Regions from separate parts of the Acetobacter persici genome, predicted to be linked through region 1. Evidence: riboswitches for the same ligand, from Rfam matches in the RefSeq annotation. Region 1 holds a riboswitch; the other holds the start of a gene.
What was found. Region 1 has a riboswitch for cobalamin ahead of JK199_RS03100 (TonB-dependent receptor). Riboswitches for the same ligand answer to the same signal wherever they lie in the genome.
Positions count from the first base shown of each region.

Region 2: another riboswitch for cobalamin. It lies ahead of cobG (precorrin-3B synthase); the one in region 1 lies ahead of JK199_RS03100 (TonB-dependent receptor).

Region 1 covers NZ_JAERKU010000002.1:196,081-200,250, forward strand. The annotation lists gene JK199_RS03085 (replicative DNA helicase) at 1-55, shown strand, start outside; gene JK199_RS03090 (PepSY domain-containing protein) at 52-1,503, opposite strand; gene JK199_RS03095 (hypothetical protein) at 1,500-1,910, opposite strand; cobalamin riboswitch at 1,950-2,160, opposite strand; cobalamin riboswitch at 2,287-2,496, shown strand; gene JK199_RS03100 (TonB-dependent receptor) at 2,584-4,170, shown strand, end outside.
Region 2 covers NZ_JAERKU010000001.1:189,530-193,699, forward strand. The annotation lists gene JK199_RS00855 (precorrin-2 C(20)-methyltransferase) at 1-25, opposite strand, end outside; gene JK199_RS00860 (precorrin-8X methylmutase) at 25-654, opposite strand; gene cobG (precorrin-3B synthase) at 641-1,888, opposite strand; cobalamin riboswitch at 2,017-2,264, opposite strand; gene JK199_RS00870 (aldo/keto reductase) at 2,386-3,441, shown strand; gene panC (pantoate--beta-alanine ligase) at 3,534-4,170, shown strand, end outside.

The sequences.
Region 1 (4,170 bases):
TGAATTCACACGTTTTGCGGATCTCGATATGGTGCATGAGGAGCCGCATCACTAAGAGCGGCCCGCTGCACGCAGGCTGGTGCGGCGCAGCCGCCTGATGCCGATAAGAACGCCGGACAGAAAAACGCAGAACACGCCACATAATAACGGCACGGCAATGCTTCGGTGCGTCAGGGTTCTGCGCAGTCCGGCCTGAAAATCCAGATCATGAAACCCGTACACCAGCCAGCGGGACCGGCGGGCAGGGCCGTCCAGAATGGTCTGCACAGCGCCGGACTGTCCATCCAGATAGGTCAAGGTGCCATCCGCCGCCTGTGCCCGCCAGACGGGAAAATGGCGTTGATGCGTGGGGCGGCTGAAGTAATAGGCATCCGCCTGCGTTAGAAACGTCAGATCGTCCGGCGTTTTCAGCAAGCCTGCGGACTGCAGGGGCTGCCTGATCTGCTCTGGGGTGAGAGGGGCTGGAGTGAGGGCTTCATCCAGTCTCCGGCTCCTGAGGCCGGCAGCGGTTTGCTCCGTGATCTGCATAAAAACTTTGCTGTTTAGAAAAGCCGTTTTTATGCCGGTGCATCCGGGTGGTGCGGCACTTATCAACCGTGAGAGAACCTGATGGATCTCCGCGCCGGTCGCCGTGCCAGTCACGCGCAGGGGGCGGGTCGCGTTTGGATTGCTTTGAAACAGGCCTGCGGGAGACATGGTAAGCAGCCCGGTTGTAACCCATAAAAGGGCCAGTACACCAAACACCGCGCCACTGAGGTGATGGACCCCATGCCACCTTTTATAAGGGGTAAAAGGGGCGGCGCGGCGGAGGCGCAAAACGCCAATCCATAGCCCGGTAACGGTGAGAAAAACTCCTGTGCCAGACAAAAGAATAACGACGTCGCTCCAAACCGCCGGGTGCTTGCGCAGCACCGCCGGGTAAAGCCAGTGTGGAATAGCCCCCACCCATGCCCAGAGGCGGGTGGAGCGTGTTGTGGCCTGCATGACCTCTCCGGTCAGGGAGGAGACGTACACCTGCGTGTGCGCCGCATCGGGAAACAGAAAGCGATAAAAGCCATTTTCCCGGCCATGCGTATCCAGAACCCACTGGTCGTCTGTGGTCAGGCCATCAAAGACGGGGCGGCCTTGTGCGCCGGTGGCCCGCGCGTATCGGATGGCGCTGGCAGCAGCATCTTCCGGGGGGATGCGCCCCGCATGGCCGGTGCGCAGGTCCAGCGCAAAAGGTGGGCCTTCCTGTGGCGTGAGTGTCAGAACCGGTTCGTGCCCTACCATATTGATCTGAAAAGCCTGAAAGCGTTCTGTGCTGCCCAGTTCAGCCAATTTCGGAAGTATGGCGGGCCAGTGGATTTCCGTCGGAACACGGCGCAGGGCGCTTTCCTCCGGCTGAGGCCATGTGTGCCAGAGCATGACAAGGCCGGAGGCGCACCAGCCTGCCATCAGCAGGCCCATGCCAATGCCCAGCCATCGGTGGGTCAGATACAGCGTCCGGCGGAAGGCCTTCATGCGGGGCTGTTATACAGCGCCATGGCGGCGTTCTGGGCGCCGCGCGTCCAGTGGACGGCAACATAGGCCCGCACAATGCGCTGCGCGGCAGCGGGCGGCATGTCCGTGCTGAGGGCTGGCATGGCTTCAAGATAGTCAGAGGCGGTGAGGAGCAGCGGCCGGAAAGCCTCTTCCAGCACAGCACCCCGTTCCCGGTGGGGGGCGGGCAGGGACGGGACCAGTTTGAGGAAGAGTGCGTGGCCGTTCTGGGCAATGACCTCCTCCTGCTCAGGAGGCGGCAGGTGCGCCAGATGCGCGGCCTGCAAGGCATGAGCGCGGGACGGGCAGGCGCTGAGCAGGCGGGAAAAAGCCGGGTGATATGCCTCTTCTGGTTGAAAAGGTCGGGGGAAGGGGGAAAACGGTCCCACTGGTATACTCCTGCCTTCCGGTACATCCCGCCCGGCGGCGCGGTCTGAACGACAACAGCAGGTCTCCTGGCTCACGGTTAAACGTCCGTCTCCCGCCTTCCCGGTTGTGCACCAGTGGCGTGCCTTGCGGCAAAAAGACACGGACAGACCGCCTACAGTTGCGGGAGCAGCGACCGACTGAGCCGTGCGGCACGGCATACGGTCTTCCCTTTTAACCCGCCTGCGCGGGGCTGTTGACTGACAGGGAGAGACTGTACGCAAATGCCGGTTTTGCGCAACAGGCTGGGATGCAACGTGTGCACGGCCTGCGCCTTAGAGCCGTTTTTTATGGGGTATAAAGCAGCACGTTCGTTGACAAGGTTTTTCAGACCCTGTTTACGCTGCACGCAGCAATGGTGCTTTGTGGCTGCGTGCGCGGCCAGAAGGCTAAGAGGGAAATCGGTCCAAGCCGATGCTGCCCCCGCAACTGTAAGCTGAGAGGGCTTGCGGCGTTTATGCCACTTTCTGTGCCACCCACAGGGGGGAAGGCAGCCGCAGGACCCGAGGACCAGCAAGCCAGGAGACCTGCCATTACGCCAAAGTCACGGACGGAGCTGCCATACGGGGTGATGTGGCGGCGAGGCACGGTTTGCTCAGTGCCTCCATCGCGGTGACGTTGTTTTGGAGCGAACCCGTGCGTCCAGTCTCTTATGCCCTCAGTCTTCTGTTCGGCATCAGTTGCGTGCCCGCAGCCTATGCGGCCACCCCTGATCCCTCAGACCCGAAAGGCAGCGCTGCCCATCCGTATAAAAAACGGACAGCAGTACCCCCGGCCAGAAAGGTGGCAGGCCCTGAATATATCACGGCTTATGGTAAAACTGCCCCTCTCCAGATAACACCCGCAGTCGGTGGGAAACTTGGCCTGTCCATCCAGCACACGCCGGGCACACTCAATGTGGTCTCGCATGATCTGATGATGCAGCGCGGTTATGCTCAGGCTGAGGCCGCGGCAGACAGCGCGCCGGGTGTTTCCTCTGGCGGGTCTCCGGGGTCACCCGCGCAGCTGATGATGCGCGGCTTTACCGGCAACCAGATTCTGGTGCTGCATGATGGCCAGTATTTTGGCCCGACCACCATGGTCAACCGGCCTCAGAACACCTTCAATCTGGAAAGTGTGCAGGTGCTTAAAGGCCCGTCCTCCGTGCTGTATGGGCAGGGGGCCGTGGGCGGCACGGTGGATATGCGTAGCCGTACGCCCACGTTTGATGGCCCGCATGCCAATGCGCTTGTGTCCTACGGCAGTTTTAATACGTGGAACGCCGGGATTGGTGGCTCCGTGCCCATTACGCAAACGCTTGCGTTGCGCACGGATTTCAGCCGGACATCGTCTGACGGATTTGTAAAAGGAGCTGACCCGCACTCGGATGATTTTACGACAACCTTGCTGTGGAAGCCGACGGAAAAGTTCACCGCGCGGCTGAGCATGGATTATCTGACGGACCGGCTTTCCACTTATTACGGCACGCCGCTGGTGGATCTGTCGCAAACAGGCGGGCGCGTAGGCGGTTTGCTAAGTTCCAGCAAAGGGTTGGGCCTTACCCGCGCGTCCCTGTGGCGGTACTATAACGTGCGGGACGGCAAGGCCGGGTCTGTCAACGCGACGCCCACACTGCATCTGGACTGGCGGGTGAACAGCCATGTTCTGTTTCATAACAGCAGCTATTTCATTTATTCCAAACGGCGCTGGAACAACGCGGAAAGCCTGACTTACATCAGCGCCCCCGGCCAGACGGATGCCGCAGGCAATGCCATTGCCCCCGGCAGCATCAGCCGGGACCGGTTTTATGTGTATCAGAACCAGCATCAGGTTGGGGATACGCTGCACGGGCAATTTGATTTTTCCATTTTCGGCATGAAGAACCGTTTTGTGCTGGGAGGCGACGCCTATTATCTGCGCTTCATCCGTAACCGGGGTTTTCCGGCTGCGGACTATGCGGACAGCGTCTCTCTTGTCAGCCCGGACGCCACGCCACTTGGGGCGTTTTCCGGGGAATATCCGTACATGAAATCCCCCACCACGATGGTGCAGGCGGGCCTGTTTTTAGAGGACGTGCTGACCATCCGGGATAATCTGCGGCTTGTGGGCGGCTTCCGGTATGACTGGCTCGCACTGGACCGGCAAAACTACCGGCAGAACGGGCAGTTTAACGCCGCAACCAGTTTTAAGGGGCACTACAACCCGGATAATTTCCGTATTGGTCCGGTGTTTGATCTGACAAAA
Region 2 (4,170 bases), on a different contig from region 1:
CCACATGCAGCGTTCCGCGCACCATTACTCCACCTCACTCGCCAGCGCATTGACAGCCGCCGCGGCCATGGCACTCCCCCCCAGCCGCCCCTGCACAACCAGCCATGGGATATCATGCCTTTTTGCAAGGGCCTCCTTGGATTCCGCCGCCCCGACAAAGCCGACCGGCAAACCAATTACAGCCGCAGGTTTTGGCGCACCGGCATCCAGCAGTTCCAGAAGATGGAACAGGGCTGTAGGCGCATTCCCGATTGCCACAACGGCCCCGGCCAGCTTTTCCCCCCACAAGTCCAGCGCTGCGGCAGACCGGGTGTTGCCAATCTGCCGCGCAAGGTCTGGCGTGCGCGCATCCCGCAGGGTGCACACCACGGCATTATCCGCAGGTAGACGCGCACGGGTAATGCCATGCGCCACCATCTCGGAATCACACAGAACAGCGCAGGATTTTTTAAGGGATTTTCTTGCGGAAGATACAAAATCCTCCGTCATCATCACGGATTGTGCTACATCGACCATGCCACAGGCATGAATAATACGAACAACAATCTGGGCCTGCTCGGTGGAAAAACCGCTTAAGTCAGCTTCTGCGCGAATGGTCGCAAAGGAGCGTTCATAAATGGCAGCGCCATCGCGGATATAATCATAAGGCTGCATTTTTAACATCTCCTTCAGACAGAACCTGTCTCACGACCTTTGCACCATCACATTCCGGCACAACGCAGACGGGTTGATCCCCCGCGCGTCCGTTCCGGATCACGCCATATCCCTCCGCCCCGGCAACCAGCGTGACTGTCGCACGCCCCGGATGCGCACAGCCTTTGGCACACCCGGAGACGTGCATCTCCATCCCCTCCGGCAAAAGCGGAGCCAGTTGCAGCGCCAGCCGCCCTGTGTCGGCGGAAGCCTGCCCACAGCCTGACGCACCAATGCAGGCATAGACCCGCAAGCGCGGATCACTTGGATGCATAACAAGCCCTGAAATTTCCGGCATTTTCCTTAATCCGCCAAAAATCAGGCTCCCCCACGGTGTCATGCGCAAAATGCCCTCACCGGTCTGCGCAACATCTGCACAGGCCCGCAGCGTTGCTGCCGTCAGACGCCCCAGCGGCGCAGCCACCGCATAAAGATGGCCTGTCAGATGTCCGGCCCTCTGAACCAACGCACGACCGTGCTGCCTCTCTGTTCTGGCAGCATGTACCCATGCAACCCCGATTTCTGCAAACAGTCTCTGGGCAATAGCAGGCCCCCGCAAAGGGCGCATGGCCTCATGGCATTTTATAAAAGCACCCGCCAATGCAAGAGCCGTCTGCACAGCCTCAGACAAACCCTGCGGCTCTGAGCGGGCCTCACCACAGACAACGCGCCAGCCTCCCCACTCAGAAGCCGGGTTTTGTACAGCCTGAAGCATGATATCAGCCTGCAAAGACCCAACGGGGAAAAAACCACCGCCATCGACGCAAAACCCGAATTTATCAGGCAAAGCTGAAAGAGCGGGAGAGCCGATCAACCCGGCCCTCAACGCCTCCGCACACAGCATCGTCTCCCCCGCACAGGCCGGGTCCACGCCCGCCAGAGGGGATATCTGAAGTGCGAGCCGCCGTTCAGCATCCGGGTCTGCCTGCCCGAGGCCCGCCGCTATCATCCGCTGCGGGAAAGCACGGGCCGCTTCCGGCGCGAACCCCCGCAACTGCACATTTCCCCGGTTGGTCAGGCTGATCTGCCCGTTGCCGTCCTGCTCCGCAACATTGGCCAGCAGATGCGCCTGCGCTGCGGTTATCCGGCCCAGCGGCGGGCGTACACGTACCAGCCAGCCATCCGCCGCCTGCATGGGGGCAAACAGACCTGGGCACCATCCCTTCACCACTGGGGCAGAAAACGCGGCAGACATGAACACCCTTCAGTCAACACACAGCACAAGGCCGCATGGGGGTGTTCATCACAAGGCCATCAGGACAAACCAGATAGTAGCGCGTTGACCCAACGCACCATCACGCTCCGGACACCCCGCCAGACATGACACTCAGCACAAAGATGGCAGGTCTCCTGGCTCATGACACAAAACCCCCGGCGCTCCGGCAGTTTTCGCCTGTTTCCGCCCTTCCCGGAGCACGCTCCAGTGGGTCAACACTCCCAAAAACAAGAGTGCGGAAAACACGCCTGATGTCACATACAGTTGCGGGGGCAGCGACGGCCAAGAAACAGAAGGGTTCTCACCGTACTTCCCTTTTCATCCCCTGACGGGAACCATCTGCCCTTTGTTAAGCAGGCTCTCTGGTGGTTGTCAAAACAGAGTGAACGCCCTGACACCCTTGAAAACGTCCCTCTATACTGCCAGTTCAAAACGGTCATCCGCGTTCACTCTTCACCCACACGGAGAACAGCTTCATGCAGTATCGTCAACTTGGCCGGTCTGGCCTGCGTCTTTCTGCCCTTACCCTTGGCACCATGACATTTGGAGGCAAAGGGGACTTTGCAAAGACGGGGAATACCGACACAGCCGGGGCGCGCCGCCTGATTGACCTGTGCCTGGATGCGGGCATCACCATGTTTGATACGGCGGATATCTATTCCTCCGGGGAATCCGAAACTATTCTGGGGGAAGCCCTGAAAGGGCGCTCGCAGGAAATTCTGGTCACGACCAAAGCCCGCTTCCGCACGCAGGACGGACCAAACGGGGCTGGTTCCTCCCGCCTGCATCTCATTACCGCGTGTGAGGCCAGCCTGAAGCGCCTCGGCCGCGACCATATTGATCTGTATTATCTGCATGAATGGGATGGTCAGACCCCACTGGATGAAACACTGGAAGCCCTTGATACGCTGACCCGTTCCGGAAAGATCCGCTATAGTGGGGTTTCCAATTTCTCCGCGTGGCATATGATGAAAGCGCTGTCCGTTGCTGAGCGCAACAGGCTGATCGCCCCGGTATCCCAGCAGATTTATTATTCACTTCAGGCACGCGATGCAGAGTATGAACTGCTGCCCGCGGCTGTGGATCAGGGGATTGGCGTGCAGGTCTGGAGCCCGCTGGCAGGGGGCCTGCTCTCCGGCAAATATCGCCGTAACCAGCCAACACCCGCAGGCCGTCAGCTTGAAAATTTTGGCGAACCCCCGGTGCATGACAAGGAAAAGCTTTTTGATATTGTGGAAGTGCTGCTTGCTATTGGGGAAGAGCATGGCGTTTCCGCAGCGCAGGTCGCTCTGGCATGGACCATGCATCGCCCGGCCATTACCTCCGTCATTGTGGGCGCCCGCACGGAAGAGCAGTTGAAAGACAACCTGAAAGCCGCGGAACTCACGCTGTCGGAAGACCAGCTCAACCGCCTTAATCAGGCCAGCCAGCCTCCCCTGCTCTATCCCTACTGGCATCAGGCGAGCACCGCGGCAGACCGGCTCAGCCCGGCAGACCGTGTGCTGCTGGAACCATTCCTGAAAACACAGTAAGACGGCCCAGGACGGACAGTGGATTTCCCGGCAATCGTGCACAGACCGGGTAGTCCTCTGTCCTGCGCTTTTACTGCAAACCGGGATGCGTCATGAAGCTTGTAAGAACCAGACAGGAACTGACCGAGATTGTCACTCAGTGGCATAAGGACGGGGAGACAATCGGACTGGTGCCCACCATGGGGTCTTTGCATGAAGGCCACTTGACACTGGTGCAGGCGCTGGACGGCAAAGCTACCCGGCGGATTGTGACGATTTTTGTCAACCCGATCCAGTTTAACAACCCGGATGATTTCCAGCTCTATCCGCGCGGTCTGGACGCGGATGAAGCCCTTCTGGCACAAACCGGCGTAGTGGATGTTCTGTACGCCCCGGATGAAACCCAGATTTACCCGCCCGGCTTCTGCACGCGCATTACTGTTTCCGGCCCGGACAAGATGCTGTGTGGCGGGGACCGCCCCGGCCATTTTGATGGCGTGGCAACAATCGTCACCAAGCTGTTCATGCAAACCCGTGCCGATATTGCCGCGTTTGGGGAAAAAGACTTCCAGCAGCTTTGCATTATCCGCCGGATGGTAACGGACCTGGACCTGCCCGTGACCATTCTGCCCGTGCCCACCGTGCGGGAAGCTGACCATCTGGCGCTATCCTCCCGCAACAGGCGGCTCACCGCTGCCCAGCGCCAGCAGGCCACCCATCTGCCACAGGCTTTGCAGGATTGCGTTGCCG